DNA from 3 places in the Arthrobacter sp. StoSoilB20 genome. Region 2 is predicted to be linked to each of the others. Evidence: riboswitches for the same ligand, from Rfam matches in the RefSeq annotation. Region 2 holds a riboswitch; each other region holds the start of a gene.
What was found. A riboswitch is a leader RNA that binds a small molecule or an ion and turns the genes downstream of it on or off. The one in region 2 is predicted to bind thiamine pyrophosphate.
Positions count from the first base shown of each region.

Region 1 (7,069 bases), 1.4 Mb from region 2:
GAATGCCTGGCCTTGGAGGTCCGGGCGGAGGCCGCAAGGGAGGCAAGAACGCGCCCAAGAAGAAAGCCCGCTCCGGCAACCCGGCCAAGGCTGCCCAGGAATTGCGTGATGCCGAAGCCAAGCGCGCCAACGCAGCCTCGGCGGCACCCTCCGGTGCAGCTTTTGGCCAGGGTGCGGCCGACTTCGACCCCTCATCGCTCAACCTTCCCAAGGGCTTCGAGAAGTTCCTCGGCAAATAGGCCGTGGCCGGCATCCCAACCGCGTCCGCAGTTGGGATGTCAGGGCCGTGGAATAGGCTGAACCAATGCATAAGCAGCGCGTAGTCTTCGTTCACGGCCTGGGCAGCTTCGGTGCTGCTGCATGGCCGAAACTGCACGGCATGGCCCTGGCTTATGACGCGCTTTTCCTGCGCCGGCACGGCTTTGACGCCGTAGCCGAGCCCGTGGAATCGAGCGTTGCCGCGGACGTGGCCATTGTCATCAACGCCCTTGCGGATTCGAGGGGCGGCCATGTGGTGGCGCACGAGCAAGGTGCCATCTCTGCCATGTTGGCAGCGATCGAACGTCCGGACCTGGTGCATTCGCTGGCCTTGGTGGAGCCTGCTTGCCTTTCCCTGACGGCCGAGCTCCCAGCCACAGCTTCCCACCGTGCCCTCATGGAACCGCTGTTCGATGTGCGGGACCAGCTCAACGACGCCGATTACCAGCGTGAGTATTACCGCCGGGCGTTCTCTGCCGAAACCGGGGGATTGGACTCTCCCGAAGCACGGCGTTCGGCCCGCAGGCTCAGGCTCCAGGCTCCGCCGTGGGAAGCGCCGCTGCACATTGTGCCCGGTGTTCCCACCCTGGTCCTCACGGGTGGATGGGAGCCTCTTTATGAGGAAATTGCCGGTTATCTCCAGGAAACCGGCGCCCTCCGCCGCGTCGCAGCGGGAGGACACCGGCCCCAGGACTCAGTGGACGGAGATCACATCATCCGTTCCTTTGTTGCCGACGTCGGACGGGCCCTGTCAATCCAGGCTTCCTGAGCCGGCCTTGACGGTGGCCTTGCTTCCCGGTACCTGAGGTTCCGGCAAATAGACCTTTCCGCCCGAGGCCAGGAATTCCTCGCTCTTGCCGCGCATCCCGCTGTACATTTCGGCGATCGCTTCCTGGGCCTTGGCCGATCCGTATTCGTCGCGAATGTCCTGGCTGATGCGCATGGAGCAGAACTTGGGGCCGCACATGGAGCAGAAATGGGCTGTCTTGGCCGGTTCTGCCGGCAGCGTTTCGTCGTGGAAGGCTTCAGCCGTTACGGGGTCCAGCGAAAGGGCGAACTGGTCGCGCCAACGGAACTCGAACCGTGCCTTGGACAGGGCATCGTCGCGCTCATGGGCGCCGGGGTGTCCCTTCGCGAGGTCCGCGGCATGGGCTGCGATCTTATACGTAATGACGCCGGTCTTGACGTCGTCTTTGTTCGGGAGGCCCAGATGCTCCTTGGGAGTGACGTAGCAGAGCATGGCGGTGCCGTACCGGGCGATCTCGGTGGCTCCGATGGCCGAGGTGATGTGGTCATAGCCAGGAGCGACATCGGTGACCAGCGGCCCCAGCGTGTAGAACGGGGCACCTTTGCACAGTTCCTGCTGCCGTTCCACGTTCTCCCTGACCAAGTGGAACGGCACGTGTCCCGGTCCTTCCACCATGACCTGGACATCGAACTCCCATGCGCGCTGCGTGAGTTCGGCAAGGGTGTCCAGCTCGGCAAACTGGGCGGCGTCGTTGGCGTCGGCGGTTGCGCCCGGACGCAGGCCGTCACCCAGGGAGAAGGCGACGTCGTATCGGGCGAAGATTTCGCAGAGCTCGTCAAAATGCGTGTAGAGGAAGTTTTCCTGATGGTGCGCCAGGCACCAGCCGGCCATGATGGAGCCGCCGCGTGAGACGATCCCCGTGACCCGGTTGGCCGTCAGCGGGACGTAGCGCAACAGCACCCCGGCGTGGATGGTCATGTAGTCCACGCCCTGCTCGCATTGTTCTATGACCGTGTCACGGAAAATCTCCCACGTCAGCTTGTTGGCTTCGCCATTGACCTTCTCCAGCGCCTGGTAAATAGGGACGGTTCCGATCGGAACAGGGGAGTTGCGGATGATCCATTCACGGGTGGTGTGGATGTCATCGCCGGTGGAGAGGTCCATGACGGTATCGGCGCCCCATTGAGTGGCCCACTGCAGCTTGTCCACTTCCTCGGCAATGGAGCTTGTCACGGCAGAGTTGCCGATGTTGGCGTTGATCTTCACAAGGAAGGCTTTGCCGATGATCATCGGCTCGGACTCGGGATGGTTGATGTTGCTGGGAATGATTGCCCGGCCCGCTGCGACCTCGCTGCGGACCAGCTCAACGTCACAGTTCTCCCGCAACGCGACGAACTGCATCTCCGGGGTCACCATTCCCTGCCTGGCATAGTGCATCTGTGTCACGGTTTTACCCTCGACGGCGCGTCGCGGCTCGGGTTTGGCACCCTTCCATTCCGCTGTTGCTTCCCCGCGACGAACCGCAGACCTGCCGTCGTCGAGCAGGTTGCGTTGCCGTCCGCGATAGGCCTCGGTGTCGCCTCGGCGTTCGATCCAGGCTGCCCGGAATGGTTCCAGCCCCATCACCGGATCGCTGCCCGGTCCCGCCGTGCGGTACACCTGGAACGGCTCGTTGGCATCGCCGTTGGGAGAGGGTTCCAGGGCGATTTCCGTCACGGGAACCCGGATTCCATTCTCCGGGTCCTCACGGTAGGCAAGGGAGTGGGATTTCAATGATTGGGTCACGGATTCCGGCGTGATTGCTCCGGTGCTGGATGGAATATCGTCCGTGCTGGACGGGTTTTGGGCAGGGCTGTGCTGTGTACTGGTGGTGCTCAATGGACTGCTCACTTCCTTCGCCGGCATTACCCGGACAGGTTCAACGGTCGCAGACTGCCTCAGTCCGATCTCAGCCCCTGCAAGGGCTCCCGTGTGGTCGTAGACGAAGCTACCACAGCTCCCAACGGGCCCGCAGTCACATGAGCATCCCAGCTCCGAAGGCGCTGCTGCGGACTAGGCTTTTCCCATGGCCACCATCGAATTTTCCGGACCCGTGCTCGTCTCAAGCAGCGAGGAACGCCACGGAATGTGGTCCGTGGACGGCACTTTGACCTTTGTGCGCCCTGCGAAGGCGCCGGACCGCGTCCTGGATGGCTGGGTCCTGCCCGGCTTTGTTGACGCCCACTGCCATATCGGTTTGGGCGTGGGCGGCGCCGTTGACGAGCAGGCCACTCTTGCCCAGGCCCAAGCTGACCTCGACGCCGGGACGCTGCTGATCAGGGACGCCGGATCACCCAGTGACACCCGCTGGGTCCAGCAGCGTGCGGACTTGCCCCGCCTTATCCGGGCCGGCCGCCACATTGCCCGTAGCCGGCGTTATCTCCGGGGCCTGGGTCATGAAATTGATCCCGGTGACCTCGTGGAGACAGTTCGGAAGGAAGCCCGCGACGGCGATGGCTGGGTGAAACTGGTAGGGGACTGGATCGATCGCGGCGTGGGAGATCTTGCTGCTTCATTCCCTGCCGCAGTGGTCAGGGATGCGATCTCCGCCGCCCACGATGAGGGTGCCAGGGTGACGGCCCATTGCTTTGCCGAGGACACGATCGATGACATGTTGGACGCCAACATCGATTGCATCGAGCACGCAACGGGCCTGCTTCCGCGGCACCTTCCCCGTTTGGTGGAGCAGTCGGTGCCGATCGTTCCCACCCTGGTCAACATCGCCACGTTTCCCGACATCGCCGCACAGGCTGCGCCGAAGTTTCCCCACTATGCAGACCACATGGTCCGTCTGTGGGAGCGGCGGCGCGAGCGGGTGCTTGAAGCCTTTGAGTCCGGAGTGGAAATTTACGCGGGCACAGACGCCGGCAGCGTGATCAAGCACGGCAGGATCGCCGATGAGATGAAAGAGCTGCACGACGCCGGCCTGCCGCCGGAGGCGGTGCTGGACGCTGCAGCGTGGCGTGCCCGGGCGTGGCTGGGAGAGGACGGTATCAGCGAAGGGGCCAGTGCCGACGTCGTGCTGTGTTCGGAGGATCCGAGGCAGGACCTGCAGACCGTCGCCAACCTCTCGCACATCGTCCTTCGCGGTTCTGTAGTCCGTTAGGAATAAATTGAAGCTTCAAGTAATTTAGTCTATGTAAGGTGTCGACGAGCGGCGCCGCGGACCAGGGAGCTTTACATTGACCACACCACTGAGCCAGGATCTTCTGCCGGCCGAACTCACCATGGGCACCGTGATGCTCAAGGTAGGTGACATGAAGGTCATGAGTGACTACTACCAACGGGCCCTCGGCCTGGAAATCGTGGCCGAGCAGGACGGCGGGCTCTACCTCGGGCGCGTCGGAAAGCCTGTGGTCCACCTTGCGCCGGCGTCGGGCCTCCGGATTCCAAGCCGCGGGGAAGCCGGTCTTTTCCACACGGCCATTCTGTTCCAGGACCAGCCGTCCCTGGCGGCAACGATTGCAACCGCCGCCGAATATGAGCCCCGCGCCTTTGCCGGCAGCGCCGACCACTTGGTCAGCGAAGCGTTCTACTTCACCGATCCCGAGGGCAACGGCATTGAGCTGTACTACGACAAGCCCCGCGAATCCTGGCAGTGGGATGGCAAGAACGTGGTGATGGACAACGTGGCCCTGCCGCCGCAGAGGTTCCTGCAACAGCACCTCAACGAAGCTGCAGTCACCGGCCAACACCAGGCGGCGGCGGGAATCGGACACGTCCATTTGCAGGTGGGCGACGTCGGCACTGCACGGAAGTTCTACGTGGAGACCCTCGGGTTTGAGCAGACCGCAGGCTGGCATGGGCAGGCGCTGTTCGTCTCCGCCGGTGGCTACCACCACCACATGGCGATGAATGTCTGGAACAGCCGTGGCGCCGGACCCCGGAAGGACACGCTCGGCCTCGGTGAAGTACTCATAGAGGTTCCTGGCGCAGACGACATCGCTTCCCTTGCGGATCGACTCAAAACCGCCGGGGTGCAGAACCATCACACCGGCGCCGAGCTTCGCTTCGAAGATCCTTGGCGGAACAAGCTGCGGGTAGCGGTCCGCTAAGCTGCGGCGCGCGTGCTGCACTAGGCTGGACGGTGATGGCGCGGAACCGTTCGGGTTGCGTGCCGCCGCCCCGTCAGCACGAAGGAATGAGAGTACTTTCCATGGGCTTTGCCGAAATCTTTGTAGCCACCCACGATGAAGCACTCAAGAGGGCAGCCGCCCTGGACAAGGGCGCGGATGTCACCGGCCCTGCCGTAAGGATCGAGGGCATTACCGACTTCGAAGTGGAGCAGTTGGGAGACCTGGCCGGCCAGGCAGTCCACGCAGCCGGTGCCGACTACGAACTCGCGCTGGTTGACGTCACCAGCGATGCCCTCCTGGGCGTTCCTGAGGCCATGGTGACGGCGCTGGCCGAACTGCTCACCTATGAGAGCGAAGGCGACGCAAACGTCCTCGACGACGTTGCTGCCGCCTGGGCCGCCCAGGACGATATGCCTTTCGACGCCGCCCAGTCCCGCCAGTACGTCCAGCAGTTGGCTGCCTTGGCAACCGACGTTGAAAAGGTGGAGCGTTCCGGGCTCTACGTCTGGTCCGAATAGCCGCGGGCGCGGGTCCGGGCGTGCCCTTGCTTGCACTGCAGGTGGGCAACAACACACCGGCCCGCGGGGCGTAAGTCGTATTTGCTCCGGGCATCTGGCACAATAGACAGGTACTCGATCGGTGCGGCCCCTCTCTCCGTGCTCGTATCTTGTCCTTCGAACCGTCCAGTATGGCCCGCCCCACGGGTGCAGAACGTCGGGTTCACCTCGTTTCAGAAACAGGAGTGACCACAAAAGTGGCCGTAAAGATTCGCCTTAAGCGCTTCGGTAAGATGCGCGCACCGTACTACCGCATTGTCGTCATGGATGCCCGCGCCAAGCGCGATGGCCGTGCCATTGAAGAAATCGGCAAGTACCACCCCACCGAAGAGCCGTCGTACATCGAGGTCGCTTCCGAGCGCGCCCAGTACTGGCTTTCCGTTGGCGCCCAGCCGACCGAGCAGGTTGCCGCGATCCTCAAGATCACCGGTGACTGGCAGAAGTTCAAGGGCCTCCCGGGCCAGGAAGGCACCCTGAAGACCAAAGCTCCGAAGGAAGCCTTCGTAGCACCGGAGAAGGGTTCCGTCATCATTCCGGAAGCCATCACCAAGAAGGCCAAGAAGGACGAAGCGGAAGCTCCGGCCGAGGCTGAAGCAGAGACCACCGAGGCTGAGTAAGTTGCTGGCAGAAGCGCTCGAGCACTTGGTCCGTGGGATCGTTGACAGCCCTGAGGATGTCAAGGTCAGTGCCAAGAACAACCGCCGCGGGGAATCCCTTGAGGTGCGTGTTCACCAGGAGGACCTCGGACGGGTGATCGGCCGCCAAGGACGGACCGCACGTGCATTGCGCACTGTGGTTGCGGCCTTGGCTGGTGGCGAGCAGGTCAGGGTCGACGTCGTCGACACCGACCGTCGCCGGTAACGCGCTCAGCACTGCTTGTCTTAAGTCCGGCCCCTTCACCGAATATGGTGGAGGGGCCGGATTGCTTTATCCACCATTTCACAACCGTGGCTGCCCGGCGGCGCGGGCACAACAAGAATTCAGAGGAACCCATGCAGCTCCAGGTGGCACGGATCGGCAAACCCCACGGTATCCGCGGCGAGGTGACCGTACAGGTACTTACCGACACACCGGCTGAGCGCTTCGTACCAGGAACCGAGTTCATCGTGGAGCCTGCCTCGGCGGGCCCCTTGACCATCCGCAGTGCCCGGTGGAACAAGGACATCCTGCTGTTGGGTTTCGATGAGATTGCGGACCGCAATGCGGCCGAAGTCATCCGTGGTGCCAAGCTCTTCATCGAAACCGAAGAACTTGAGGATGAAGACGACGACGAAGGCTGGTACGAGCACGAACTCGTTGGCCTCGATGCACGGGTCGGTTCACAGGTAGTCGGCAAGGTTGCGGCCCTGAACACCATGCCGGTCCAGGACCTGTTGATGGTCAAGACGGAC
Region 1 covers NZ_AP024651.1:2,860,822-2,867,890, reverse strand. Annotated here, with positions in the region: gene ffh (signal recognition particle protein) at 1-239, shown strand, start outside; gene LDN85_RS12985 (alpha/beta hydrolase) at 305-1,027, shown strand; gene thiC (phosphomethylpyrimidine synthase ThiC) at 1,010-2,884, opposite strand; TPP riboswitch at 2,880-2,987, opposite strand; gene LDN85_RS12975 (amidohydrolase family protein) at 3,072-4,151, shown strand; gene LDN85_RS12970 (VOC family protein) at 4,273-5,100, shown strand; gene LDN85_RS12965 (hypothetical protein) at 5,202-5,639, shown strand; gene rpsP (30S ribosomal protein S16) at 5,876-6,295, shown strand; gene LDN85_RS12955 (RNA-binding protein) at 6,297-6,539, shown strand; gene rimM (ribosome maturation factor RimM) at 6,671-7,069, shown strand, end outside.
Region 1: another riboswitch for thiamine pyrophosphate. It lies ahead of thiC (phosphomethylpyrimidine synthase ThiC); the one in region 2 lies ahead of LDN85_RS19295 (ECF transporter S component).

Region 2 (7,069 bases):
GTACTTGGCAGGCGGCCGCTTCGAGTTGAGCGAGGCTGCGACAGTCAGTGCCGGCACCCTTTTGGGGACGGGACTTGCGACGGCGGCGGCCTCGGGCCTGGTGCCGCTGTTCCTTGGCGGACAGGTGTTCCAGAGCGCGATCATAGAGTTCTGGCTGCCGGTCTTCGGCGACGTCAAGTTCGTCACCTCCACGATCTTCGACATCGGCGTTTACATCGTGGTCGTCGGCTTGGCGCTCGACGTCCTCCGCAGCCTCGGTGCCGAAATCGACGAACACTTTGAGGGCAAGGGGGCGCCCCTTGCTGAGGAAGACGCCGCCGATCTTGCTGAAGAAGCCGCAGAATCCGCCGCTTCCGGGAAAGGTACCGCATGAGCATCAACCTGACCCTGCTGATCGTCATGGGCGTGCTGTATGCCTGCGGCATCTACCTGATCCTGGAGCGGAGCCTGACAAGGGTGCTGTTGGGTTTGATGTTGCTGGCCAACGCCACCAATATCCTGATCCTGACCACCGGCGGCTACGCGGGATTGGCGCCCCTGTTCACCAAGGAAACAGCCCCCGAAGCCTACAGCGATCCCCTCCCGCAAGCGTTGATCCTGACCTCGATCGTCATTTCCTTCGCTGTAACGGCGTTCATGCTGGGCATCATCTACCGCACGTGGGTCCTGGCGCGGCAGGACGAAATCCAGGATGACCTTGAGGACCGCCGCGTGGCCGAGACGCCGAGCTTCGATGCCGAGGATGACGCGATTGTGCCTTTGGAAACCTCGGAATTCGCCGTCACACCTACCACCTCCCACCACACCCACCCCGAAGCCACCGAGACTCCGAGCAAGGCACCCAACCAGGAAGGAGGCAGCGCGTGAACCTCGCAAACCTGTCGCCGCTAGCTGTCCTCCTGCCGATCCTGGGTGCCGCACTCGCGTTCCTGTTGATCCGGCACCACACTGCCCAGCGCGTGGTGAGCATCGGTATCCTCAGTGCCACATTGCTGCTCGAGTGCCTCCTGCTCGTCTCCGTATGGGACGGCGGTACAACCTCAGTCACGTTGGGAGGATGGCTGCCGCCATGGGGCGTGGTGCTGGTGGTGGACCAGTTCTCCTCGCTCATGCTGGTTGTATCCACCGTGGTGAGCCTTGCGGTGTTGATCTACGCCACCGGCCAAGGCATGGCCGACGGCGACCAGGAAGCCCCCGTCTCGATCTTCCACCCGACGTACCTGATCCTGGTGGCCGGAGTCTCCAACGCCTTCCTCACCGGCGATCTCTTCAACCTCTACGTGGGCTTCGAGATCCTCCTGACGGCGAGCTACGTGCTCATGACCCTCGGAGGCACCGGACCCCGCATCCGCGCGGGCGTCACCTACGTGGTGGTCTCAGTGGTCTCCTCCGTGCTGTTCCTCATCGCCATCGCCATGATTTACGGGGCCACCGGAACCATCACCATGGCGGACCTGGCCATCAAACTGGCCGAACTGGACCAGGGGACGCAAAACCTCCTGCACGTCATGCTCCTGGTTGCTTTCGGCATCAAGGCGGCTGTGTTCCCGCTGTCCTTCTGGCTCCCCGATTCCTACCCGACAGCGCCGGCGCCGGTTACCGCAGTGTTCGCCGGGTTGTTGACCAAGGTGGGCGTCTACGCCATGGTCCGCACGGAAACGTTGCTTTTCCCCGGGGACACACTGAATGTTCCACTCATGGTGGTGGCGTTACTGACCATGGTGGTGGGCATACTCGGCGCCCTGGCCCAAAGCGACATTAAACGTCTGTTGTCGTTCACTTTGGTCAGCCACATCGGATACATGGTGTTTGGCCTGGCCATGAGTTCCGTAGCCGGTCTGGGCGCCGCGGTCTTCTATGTGGCGCACCACATTACGGTGCAGACCAGCCTGTTCCTGGTCACCGGCCTCATAGAACGCAGGGGCGGCAGTTCCTCCATTGACCGGCTGGGTGGCCTGGCCAAACTCTCTCCGTTGCTTGCGCTGCTCTTCTTCATCCCGGCCATGAACCTCGCAGGCATCCCGCCGTTCTCAGGCTTCCTGGGAAAGCTGGGCCTCCTGCAGGCCGGGGTGGAGCTCGGAACACCACTGGCCATCACGCTGGTGGTTGGCGGCGTTGTCACCAGCCTCCTGACGTTGCTGGCAATCGCGCGTGTATGGAACAGGGCCTTCTGGCGCAAGCCCGAAGACGCCGAGTATCCGGACCCTGCGCTTCAGGCGCCGGGGAACGTGGGCGTCCTGCCGCGAACCATGGTGGGGTCGACGGCGGGACTGGTAGTTTTCGGTGTGGCGCTGACAGTCTTTGCTGGTCCGCTGTTCAAGGTTGCAGACGGCTCAGCTGGGATCATGCTGGACCGTTCGGCCTATATCCACTCGGTCCTGGGTGACTCGGTCGAGGTGCCCCCGCTAGCCCAGTCCGAGGAACCGCAGCCGGGCGGTGCCAAATGAGCCGTAAGCCCATTTCCTTCCGTACCGAACTCCCACTGCTCATCTGGTTGGTGATCGTCTGGGGTGCGCTGTGGCGGGATTTCAGCCCAGGCAACCTGTTGTTCGGTGCATTGGTCGCGGTCTTGGTGGCCAAGCTGTTCTACCTTCCACCAGTGGAACTGAGTGGCAGGTTCAACATCCTGCGCGCCGTTCCCTTTGCGCTGATGTTCCTCGCCAAAGTGGTGGCAGCGAGCTTCCTCGTGTTGTTCCTGGCTGTAGTCAAGGGACCCAAGGTGCGCAGCGCCGTCGTCGCTGTTCCCCTGCGAAGCCACTCGGACCTGATGGTGACCGCCACCGGGCACGTCATCTCGCTGATCCCGGGCTCGCTGGTGGTGGAAGTGGACCGGTCGACGTCCACCCTTTACCTGCACGCGCTGAACATTTACGAAGAAGCGGACATTGACAAGATCCGCCAGGAAGTCCAGACCATCGAGGCACGACTGATCCGGATCATGGGTACGGCCGAGGAAGTACAGGCGCTCAACGCTGAAGTACGTCCGGGAACCGAAGGGGCAACACGATGAAGGAAATCATCCTCGTGGTGACGGCAGTGATCCTCAGCCTGGCTGCCGCAGGTGCGATTGTGCGCATCGCTATTGGCCCGTCCCTGTTGGACCGCGTGTTGGCATCGGACGTTTTGCTGGCCATTCTGGGTGCTGCACTGGCGATCGACATGGCGTTGAACAGGCACCTCAACAACTTGATGCTGCTGGTAGCCCTAGCCGTGATCGGCTTCATCGGATCGGTGACCGTTGCGCGGTTCGTGGCGGAACGGAGGGAACAGAGCAATGAATCCTGACGCTACCGGCGTGGATGCCGTGATCGATGTTGTGACCGCTGTGTTCCTGGTGGTGGGCGCCTTGATGTCCTTGGGCGCCGCAATCGGCCTGCTCCGGTTCCCGGACCTCATGAGCCGCATGCACGCAGCCACCAAACCCCAGGTCCTCGGATTGTTCCTCATGCTTGCCGCGATCGGCCTGCAAATGCGGACGTGGTGGGTGTGGCCAGTACTGCTGGTGGCTTGGATCTTCCAACTGCTGACCGCACCTGTGTCCGCCCACATGGTGGGCCGCTCCGCCTACCGAACCAAGCACGGCCACCGCGAGATGCTCACCAAAGACGAACTCGAGGCCGTTGTGCAGCGGGCTGCCGCGGGACAAGAGCCCCGGAACGACCGCTAAAAGCTCCCAGCAAAACGCGGGGACGCTCTGTTCCCACTGGTGTTCATTCCATCAAGTGGAGGCAAAGCGACCCCGCGTAGTTGTCTGTAGTTGAGGGCTAGACGATGTCCTGCGACTTGGCGAAACGTGCAATGGCGCGCTGTGTGCCACGGCTGGCCAGCACCTGGATCAAGGTGCTGACGAAGGCCGAGATCAGCGCAAAGGTCAGCGCTGAACGCAAGGACGTTTCCATGTCGTCGTTGCCCAGGGGTGGTTTGTTGCCTGTGGCCTTTTCCCACCCTTTGTTGACGAGTTTGGTGCCGACGAAGCCTGCTCCGAGGCTCACTCCGGTACCCAGCAGCTTGAAGAAGAGGTTCATGGCTCCAGCCTAGTCGTCCGGGGCCGAGCCAAGTGTCAGCGGCGGCTTTCCCGCTCTTTCAGGAACGCTGCCAAGGACCCCACTGGGGCCAACACCGGAACGACGGCGTGGTCTGCTGACCACACAGCGTCCACGGTTTCAAAGCCGGCGATTTCCTTGAGCAGGTAATAAGTAGGCGGCATCAACTTCAGTGTCCCGGCCGCTTCCGCGTCCAGGATTCCGGCGACCGGCATCCACAAAGATTGCCAGGCCTCGGTGGTTTGATGCTGGGGCGCGGCCCCTGGATGTGGTTTGGCGACGTAGAAGTAAGTGTCAAAGCGCTTGGGCATGTCCGTGGGAGTAATCCAGTTGGCCCAGGGGCGGAGGTCTTCGGCACTGATCCTGAGGCCGGACTCCTCCTGGACCTCCCGGATTGCGGCGGTCAGGACCGTGCCGGCATTGGTTTCGGCCTGCGCGGAACCGGTGTGGAGGCCGGCGTCGGTGCTGGCGCCGCGACTGGGGCTTGGGCTGAGGCGTGATTCAGGGCCGGGGCCTGATCCGGTTCCGATGGAGCTGGAGCGCCAAGCGGCGGCGTGGCGTTGAAGCAGTTCCGCCGGGTAATCCCATCCTGACTCGTCTGCAACATCCACCCGACCTCCCGGGAAGACCACCATTCCGGCGGCGAAGTCCATGGTGCTGACCCTGTGCTGGACAAAGGCTTCGAGCCCGCCTGGGGCATCGCGAAGAAGGATGACACTGGCAGCAAGCCGGGGTTCCGACGGGGTGTCCTCGCCGGCAGGGTGATTCTGAGTGGGTAGGTCCGTCATGAAATGTGCCCCTTTGCCGCGGTGGATTCTGCTGATTCATTCTCTCAGGTCGGGTTGTGGGGCCTGTTGTGCGGGGTTTGGGGTGGGGGATGGGTGTGGAGCGGGCCTGGCAATGTGGGTGGGGTTTGTTGTGGGGCCTGTTGTGCAGGGTTTGGGGTGGGGTATGGGTGTAGAGCGGGCCTGGCAACGTGGGTGGGTTTGTTGTGGGGCCTGTTGTGCAGGGTTTGGGGTTGGGGATCGGTGTGGAGTGGGCCTCGCAACGCACACGCCGGCGCCAACCCGCACACGCCCGCGCCAACACGCCCGCCCCCCGGCCCAGCCAGCCAGCCCGATTGTGACCGCATGCCGGCAACACATCAGCGCCCGCGAAACCCACAGGTGTAAACTGAACCCGCCCATCAGGGCAGATTTGATAACGACAGGGGAGCGCCGCCGTCGGAGCCTGCAGAGATGCGGGAGACGCGAGGGCGCTGAGAGTGCGGACAGCCGCAGACCCTCGAACCTGATCCGGTTAGTACCGGCGCAAGGGAGTCGAGCTTCTCAGAGTGTCCGGATCCAGGCGGCGCAAGCCACACCCGGGATCCGGGGAGCACTTTCCCCTCCTGTAACCTCAGGAGGCAGAAAATGACCACGGTAAACGTGAAGAAGACCAGTTATAACTGGCGTGTTGTAGACATTGTTGTGGCGGCTTTGATCGCCATCGCGGGCGGCGTGATTTTCTGGGCTTGGTCCCAGGGTGCCGCACTGGTATCCATCCCCCTGAACGCAACCTACCCGCCGCTTACCGGCCTCATCGCCGGCGGTTGGATGATCCCCGCCGTGCTCGGCATGCTGATCATCCGCAAGCCTGGCGCCGCGTTGTTCTGCGAGGCCATCGCTGCCACAGGCGAACTCATCATGGGTTCGCAGTACGGCACCACGGTGCTGATCTCCGGCATCCTGCAGGGCCTGGGCGCCGAGCTCATCTTCGCGGCCTTCCGGTACAAGAAGTTCAACCTGCCCGCCGCCCTCCTCGCCGGTGCCGGTGCCGGGCTCTTCTGCGGCCTGAACGACTCCTTCCTCCCGTGGGGCTGGAACATCGCCTACGAAGCCATCGACAAGCTCACCTACATCACGTTCACCACGATCTCTGGCGCTGTGATCGCAGGCGGACTGTCCTGGATCGCCACCCGCGGCTTGGCAAAGACCGGCGTCCTGAGTTCGTTCGCCTCCCGCAAGGCCGCTTCGGAGCCAGTTTTCAACTGATGCGCGCCACCAACAGCGGCGCGGTGAGGCCGGCCGCCATCTCCGCCGAGGGCTGGGGCTGGCGGCATGCCGGCCGGGCCGCCCCCGCAATTGAGGGCCTGGATCTCCGGATTGAGCCGGGGGAGCGGGTCCTGTTGCTGGGGCCCTCGGGCGCCGGTAAATCGACGCTCCTGCATGCCCTTGCTGGGGTCCTGGGCGACGAGGAAGACGACTCGGATGAAACCGGCTCGCTGCTGATCGACGGCGTTGCGCCCCGCGGGCAGCGTGGCCGCGCCGGATTGATGCAGCAGGACCCGGAAACGCAGGTGGTCCTCTCCCGCGTGGGCGATGACGTGGCCTTCGGCGCAGAAAACCTTGCCGTTCCGCGCGAGGAGATCTGGTCCCGTGTCCATGAAGCGCTCGACGACGTGGGGTTGCGAACCGCTGCCGGCGGCGGTTTGGCGTTGGACCACCCGACGGCGGCACTCTCCGGTGGCCAGAAGCAGCGCCTTGCACTGGCAGGCATTTTGGCGATGCGGCCCGGTTTGATCCTTTTGGACGAGCCCACGGCCAACCTGGACCCGGCAGGGGTGCTGGAGGTCCGCGACGCGGTCAAGCGCAGCCTGGACAAGACCGGAGCGACCATGGTGGTGGTGGAACACCGCGTGTCCGTGTGGAAGGACCTGGTGGACCGGATCGTGGTCCTGGCGCCAGGGTCGGGCGCGGCTGCGGCGGCAATCCGTGGCTCAGCCACAGCCACAGCCGGGGTGCTCCTGGACGGACCCCCGGATCAGGTCCTGTCCGAGGCCCGCACCATGCTGATGGCGGCCGGCGTATGGGTGCCGGGGTACGTTCCGGCAACCCGGACGCGGCACAACCAGCCCGAAACCGCACAACTGCTCCTGGCAGCACAGGACCTTTCAGTTTCCAGGGAAAAAGCCCGGCGCAAGGGTTTCAGGACCATCCCGCCTGTGCCGGTGCAGACGGGGATCACCGCACAGGTCCGGGCTGGCC
Region 2 covers NZ_AP024651.1:4,238,806-4,245,874, reverse strand. Annotated here, with positions in the region: gene LDN85_RS19335 (Na+/H+ antiporter subunit A) at 1-373, shown strand, start outside; gene LDN85_RS19330 (Na(+)/H(+) antiporter subunit C) at 370-867, shown strand; gene LDN85_RS19325 (Na+/H+ antiporter subunit D) at 864-2,447, shown strand; gene LDN85_RS19320 (Na+/H+ antiporter subunit E) at 2,444-3,010, shown strand; gene LDN85_RS19315 (monovalent cation/H+ antiporter complex subunit F) at 3,007-3,285, shown strand; gene mnhG (monovalent cation/H(+) antiporter subunit G) at 3,275-3,667, shown strand; gene LDN85_RS19305 (DUF4235 domain-containing protein) at 3,765-4,025, opposite strand; gene LDN85_RS19300 (NUDIX hydrolase) at 4,061-4,831, opposite strand; TPP riboswitch at 5,242-5,378, shown strand; gene LDN85_RS19295 (ECF transporter S component) at 5,456-6,076, shown strand; gene LDN85_RS19290 (ABC transporter ATP-binding protein) at 6,076-7,069, shown strand, end outside.

Region 3 (7,069 bases), 1.5 Mb from region 2:
TTCAAGGCCCTCGGCGGTGCCAGGAGCGTCGATGGTCCTAGTCGTCATCACCGGAGTCCAGGGTGCTCTCCCTCACAGTCTGGGCGCGGCGGCCACTGACGGATTCGGTCCAGATGCCTGCCTTGCGCTCGGCTTCAAGTTCTGCACGCGCGGCTGCCTTTGCTTCGCGGCGCTCGATCTGCTCATCACGCTTCTGCGAACGCGTGGGGCGATCGCCAATGTCGGCAACGCGGATGTCGGTACCACGGGGGGTGGCCAGGAGTTCGGCACCGGCCATCATGGTGGGCTCCCAGTCGAACACGACGCCGTCGTCCTCACCGATGACCACGGTATCGCCCGGCTTGGCGCCAACTTTGAAGAGCTCCGTTTCAACACCCAGCTTGGCCAGTCGGTCTGCAAGGTAGCCAATGGCCTCTTCGTTGGTGAAGTCGGTCTGCTTGACCCACCGCACGGGCTTTTCGCCCAGGACGCGGAACAGCGGCTCGAGGTTCTTTTCTTCGCGGCGGATCTTGAAGCCGGATTCGTTGACTGCGCGCGGCCTGAGGACGGGCGGGGCCACCTTGGGAGGTGCGACTGCCACAGCATCCCGGGCAGCCTTGACGATCTCGGCCATCGCAAATCCGAGCTGGCGCAGGCCCTCATGGCTGGTAGCTGAGACTTCGAAGACACGGTAGCCGCGTGCTTCCAGGTCCGGACGGACGAACTCGGCCATGTCCTTGCCATCAGGAAGGTCAACCTTGTTGAGGACCACAAGCTTGGGGCGCTCGTTGAGCGGTACGACTTCGCCGTCAACTCCCGCGTAGCTCATGTCAACCGCGTACTTCTCCAATTCCGCCTCGATAATGGCGAGGTCGGACAAAGGATCGCGGTCCGATTCAAGGGTTCCGCAGTCCAGAACGTGCACCAGTGCGGCGCAGCGCTCAACGTGGCGGAGGAAGTTGTGGCCAAGGCCCTTGCCTTCGCTGGCGCCCTCAATCAACCCCGGAACATCGGCGATAGTGAAGCGGATATCTCCGGCCTGGACCACACCAAGGTTGGGAATGAGGGTGGTGAAGGGGTAATCGGCGATCTTCGGCCGGGCGGCAGACATGGCAGCGATGAGGCTGGACTTGCCGGCGGAGGGGAAGCCGACCAGCGCGATATCGGCGATGGACTTCAATTCCAGGACGATATCGCTGGATTCGCCTTCGATACCGAGCAGCGCAAACCCGGGAGCCCTGCGCTTCTGGGACGAAAGGGAGGCATTGCCAAGACCGCCTTGGCCGCCTGCAGCAGCAATGAATTCAGTACCCTCGCCCACGAGGTCAGCCAGGACTTCCCCGTCCTTGGTCTTGACCACGGTGCCATCAGGAACCGGAAGGATCAGGGTCTCGCCGTTCTTGCCGCCGCGCCAGTCACCCATGCCCGGGCCACCATTGGTGGCGTGGCGGTGGGGTGCGTGGTGGTAGTCAAGCAGGGTGGTGGTCTGGGCGGATACCCGGAGGATGACATCGCCGCCGTTGCCGCCGTTGCCGCCATCAGGGCCACCGAGGGGCTTGAACTTCTCCCGCTTGACAGAGACACAGCCGTGGCCGCCGGTTCCGCCGGATACGTGCAGTACTACCCGGTCTACAAAGCTAGCCACGTGGATCTCCTCATTTGCTGTCCTACAGCGTTTGTTGCTGTTGCCAGCGTTGTTGCAAAAACCAGCGCGCCCAAAGCGCCCTAGTCGATTGTAATGCGGTTAAAAGAACGGTGGAGCGGGCCGTTTGGCCCGCTCCACCGGTTCAGAACTTGTTGTTACTCTGCAGCTGCAGCAGCAACGATGTTCACTACGCGACGGCCGCGGCGAGTACCAAACTCAACCGCACCGGCCTGCAGGGCGAACAGGGTGTCGTCGCCACCGCGGCCAACGCCTGCACCGGGGTGGAAGTGGGTGCCACGCTGGCGAACGATGATTTCGCCTGCGGAAACTACCTGACCACCGAAGCGCTTGACGCCCAGGTACTGTGCGTTGGAGTCACGACCGTTGCGAGTGGAACTCGCGCCTTTTTTGTGTGCCATGTGAAATGCCTGCCTCTAAATTTCTGGGGAAACTGAAAAACCTGAACAGCGGGTAACGAAAGTTACGCGATGCTGGTGATCTTGATCTTGGTCAGTTCCTGACGGTGACCCTGACGCTTCCGGTAGCCGGTCTTGTTCTTGAACTTCTGGATGACGATCTTCGGACCACGAAGGTCTTCGAGGATCTCAGCCGTAACCTTGACGTTGGCCAGTTCCGCAGCTGCGGAGGTGACCTTGTCGCCGTCAACCAGGAGCAAGGCGGGCAGCTCAAGCGTGCTGCCGGCTCCACCGGGGACGCGGTTAAGCGTTACGTAGTCTCCAACGGAAACTTTTTCTTGGCGGCCGCCTGCGCGGACAATCGCGTACACCACTTGGGTACTCACTTCTCTCGACGTTTATAACTAAATTTGCGTGCGGAACCTTGAACCGGAATCAGGCTTGGTTCGCGCTGTGCCTCAACGCCGTGGACTTCTGATCGAAGTCCGCGAGTCATCCCATGAACAATTCCAAGGGGCATAACCCAAGTGTTGGCGTAAGCACCGAAGATCAAGATTACGCTAGTTTGACCTTCAGCTGCAAATGAGGCCGGGTCCGGAGGCTACCACGTGACTTGCGTCACCAGATGAAACGGACTCTCCCGGCACCGTGCCCATACAGCCTACAGGGTTTGAGGCCGATTAGCGTGATTGGGTCCGCGACGCGCTGTGGGCGAGTTGCGGATCCAGTCCAAAAGCCCTCTCCCACAGCCCTCAGGCAAAAACTCCGGGGGCATCGAAGAACGCCGTCTCGTAGCGGCAGGACAAGGCAAAAGCCTCCACCATGGCCGCCCGCTCCCCCTCCGACGCTGCAGCTGCAGCCGCGTCAGTGAAGTTGATCGCATTCCTGGTGGCCGCGGCAAAGTCCTCGTCGGCATAGGTCCGGAGCCAGTCCGCATAGGGGTGCCCTGCCGGGGACCCTGCCTCTACAAAAGCCGCATTGAGCTGCTGGCCAACCTCCGCGTACAGCCAATAGCAGGGCAGGATGGCTGCGAGAACCAGGGGGTAGCTGCCGCTGGCCGAGGCCGCCAGCAGATGATCCACGTAGGACTTGGTGACCGGCCCGGTCCCCGAGGATGCCTCGCGGGTGCTGAGCCAGTTCCTGTGCAGTTCCGATTCCACCTCAAGGCATTGCTGCGAGGCTTTCGCCCAGAACAGTTGCTCTTCTTCGCTGGGGGCCAGAGCGCCTGCACGCGCCAGCACCCTGGAGTACCCGTTGAGGTAGATGGCGTCCTGGGCGAGGTAGTAGTTGAACGCAGCTTCCGGGAGTTTGCCCGATTTCAGGCCCTCAATGAACCCGAGCTTGTAGATTGCCTCCAGCTCCACAGTGGCTTCCTTCCAGAGCGTCGCGGCAAAATCCCCACGCCTCAGGACCCTCTGGTGATGAAAATGGTGGACCGGACCGTTTCCGAGCCCCACCTCGAGGCTGTCAGCCTTGAGCAAGGCCCCAAGCAACCACGGTTTGACCTCGCGCAAGGACACTTCCCAGTCGCCGGTACGGGCCTGGACAGTGGCCAGCGCCGAGGACAACGAGCATCCTGTGCCATGGCTGTTCTGTGTATCCACCCGGGGGCCGGCTACCTCAATGACGTCCTGGCTCAGGAGTCCGCTGGTGTTCACCAGCGCGTCCGGGCATTCGGACCCCGCCAGGTGCCCGCCCTTCACCAGGACTGTATTGCCGCACTCAGCGGCGAGTCGTTTTCCCTGGTCCAATGCCGAAGCCCAGTCGGCCGCCTCAGCCTCCCCCAACAGCATGGCAAGTTCGGGGAGGTTGGGCGTGATGAGGTCAGCCAAGGGAAGCAGGGCACGCAAAGCCGACTCGGCGGATCCCTGCAGGAGCCTGTCACCACTGGTAGCCACCATCACCGGGTCAAGGACCACGACGGCGGGGCGCACCTCCTCGAGCCAGCGGCGGACCTCATCGATGACCGCTGCGTCACCGAGCATCCCGATTTTGACGGCATCGATGGCGATGTCCGTGCTGATGGCCTCCAACTGCAGCCGCAGGAATTCCACCGGGGGTACATGGACCGCGCTGACTCCTTTGGTGTTCTGCGCCGTCAACGCGGTCAATGCCGCCATGCCATAGCCGCCGTGGGCTGCAATGCTCTTCAGATCAGCCTGGATACCGGCACCACCGGACGGGTCCGAGCCTGCGATGCTCAGCACCCGGGGGGTTTCCCGTCCGGAAACGGCCAGAGGGTACACAGGAGAGTACGACGATAACGTCATGGGGACATCCCTTCGCCGGTGCTAACCGGACAGGTTCAACGGGTCTGGTCTCAGCCTGGCCCAATGCCCGGCACCCCGTGTCAGTCCACCAGCGTAGCCGGGATGCACAGCGGCCGTGGAACTTCGCCACGCTGAAGACCGGATATGACCGCTGGGGCGGACGGCAAAGGGCCCCGCAGTACCCGTCGGCGACGGTCTACTGCAGGGCCCTTTGTTGTCGAAATACTAGAGCTCGGAGGCCGGTACGCCCACCCCAAGGATGATGGGCTCCGCGGACGCGGCCTTCGTGGCTGGCTCTGAAGGTGCTTTGGCCTCGTGCGATGTTCCACCGGCAGCTGAAGCAGTAGCTTCGTGGTGCTCGACGCTGGTTTCGTTGGCGGCGCCCTGCGCCCGGCTGGCGCTGCGGTTGCGACGCCCACGGCGGGTGCCCGACGTCGACGCAGCATCATGGCCTGCATCCGCAGGCCTGGCTACGGCGACCGCGGGTGCGGCAGCTGCCTTGGGAGGGAGTACTTCTTCCGGCTTTTCGGCAGGAGCCGCGCCAAGGTGTGAGAAGGCCTCTGCAAGGAGGTCCAGGCTCATGGCCGGCTTGGCTGCCGGCGGTTCCTCGTGGTGTTCACCGATCGGCAGCGCTACTTCTTCGCCACCGAAACGCAGGACCGGAGTGGACCGTGCTTCACGGACAGCTGCTTCCCGCTCTGATTCACGTGAGGCCGGCTCTCCAGCCTCGCTCCGGGCTGCCTGCCCGGCGCTTGCCTGCTGCTGACCGGTTGCCCGTGCCTGCTCCTCCGCGCGGTGAACTTCGTCGTCGTGCAGGTGGGCTGCGTGCGCGGCGGCAGCGATGGTGGCCAGTGCCGCCCGGGTGGCCTCAGCTTTGGCCTGCTTGGCCGGGTCCTGCGGCTCGGTCGAAACAGGAGCTGCAGCCGGAGCGGGCGGTGCGGTGTGGACCGGCGCGGGGGCCTCGGCGACGGGTTGTCCGCCACCCTTGCCGCGGCGACGCTTGCGCTCCGTCCGTGCTGCGGGTTGCTGGGCCTCGGTGTGGGGACGGTGCTGCTCAGCGGCCACAACGTTGGCGCGGCGGTGCTCAACGGGTTCGTCGTGGGTGACGACGCCGCGGCCGGCGCAATGCTCGCACTGCTCACCAAAGACCTCCAGGAGGCCAGTGCCCATGCGCTTGCGGGTCATCTGGACCAAGCCCAAGGACGTCACCTCGGCTACTTGGTGCTTGGTGCGGTCGCGGCCCAGGCACTCAACCATGCGGCGGAGGACGAGGTCGCGGTTGGACTCAAGGACCATGTCGATGAAGTCGATGACGATGATGCCGCCAATGTCACGGAGGCGAAGCTGGCGGACAACTTCCTCAGCGGCTTCGAGGTTGTTCTTGGTGACCGTTTCCTCGAGGTTGCCGCCACTGCCGGTGAATTTACCGGTGTTGACGTCTACCACTGTCATGGCTTCGGTGCGGTCGATGACCAGCGAACCGCCCGAGGGGAGGAACACCTTGCGTTCCAGTGCCTTGTGGATCTGCTCGTCGATACGCCAGGCAGCAAAGATGTCCTGGTCCTTGGTCCACTTCTCAAGGCGGCCCACCAGGTCAGGGGCAACGTAGGTAACGTATGCCTCAATGGTGTCCCAGGCGTCGTCGCCGGAAACGATCAGTTTGGAGAAGTCCTCATTGAAGACATCACGTACCACCTTGATGGTCAGGTCCGGCTCGCCGTAAAGCAATTCCGGAGCCAGGACCTTGGTGGACGAGGCCTGTCCCTCAATGCCTTCCCACTGTGCGCGCAGACGGTTGATGTCGTGCGTCAGTTCCTCTTCGGATGCGCCCTCGGCAGCCGTGCGGACAATGACGCCGGCGTTTTCTGGCAGGCGGTCCTTCAGGATGCGCTTGAGGCGGTTGCGTTCGACGTCGGGAAGCTTGCGGGAGATGCCGGTCATGGAACCACCGGGAACGTACACCAGATACCGGCCGGGAAGGGAGATCTGGCTGGTGAGGCGGGCACCCTTGTGGCCTACGGGGTCCTTGGTGACCTGGACCAGCACAGAGTCGCCGGACTTCAAGGCGTTCTCGATCCGGCGCGGCTGGCCTTCGAGGTTGACGGCATCCCAGTTGACTTCACCGGCGTACAAGACGGCGTTGCGGCCGCGTCCGATGTCCACGAAGGCAGCTTCCATGGACGGCAGGACGTTCTGGACCTTGCCCAGGTATACGTTGCCGATCAGGGAATCCTGCTGGGTCTTGGAAACGAAGTGCTCAGCAAGCACACCGTCTTCCAGGACACCGATCTGAATTCTGTCGTCGCGCTGGCGGACAATCATCTGGCGGTCCACCGACTCGCGGCGGGCCAGGAACTCGGCCTCGGTGATCACCTGGCGGCGGCGTCCGGTCTCACGAGACTCACGACGACGCTGCTTCTTCGCTTCAAGCCTGGTGGAACCCTTGACACTGGCAACACGGTTCGATGGTGCAGTCTCCGTCATGGGCCGCGGGGCACGGACGCGCGTCACTGTGTTGGGCGGGTCGTCATCCGTTCCACCGGTCAGTTCAAGGTCCTGGTCACCACGGCGGCGGCGACGGCGGCGACGGGAAGTGACACCTTCGTCCGAGGTTTCAGCAACCGGAGCTTCTTCGTCCTCGGACTCGGCACCCTCTTCGGTCTCGTTTTCCTCGCGCTCGGTTCCGCGCCGGCCACGGCGGCCACGGCTCCGGCGGCGACGACGACTGCCGGCATCCTCCAGCTCATCCTCTGCGCCGG
Region 3 covers NZ_AP024651.1:2,775,927-2,782,995, forward strand. Annotated here, with positions in the region: gene proB (glutamate 5-kinase) at 1-48, opposite strand, end outside; gene obgE (GTPase ObgE) at 38-1,624, opposite strand; gene rpmA (50S ribosomal protein L27) at 1,780-2,043, opposite strand; gene rplU (50S ribosomal protein L21) at 2,106-2,414, opposite strand; gene thiD (bifunctional hydroxymethylpyrimidine kinase/phosphomethylpyrimidine kinase) at 2,793-4,310, opposite strand; TPP riboswitch at 4,301-4,398, opposite strand; gene LDN85_RS12540 (Rne/Rng family ribonuclease) at 4,536-7,069, opposite strand, start outside.
Region 3: another riboswitch for thiamine pyrophosphate. It lies ahead of thiD (bifunctional hydroxymethylpyrimidine kinase/phosphomethylpyrimidine kinase); the one in region 2 lies ahead of LDN85_RS19295 (ECF transporter S component).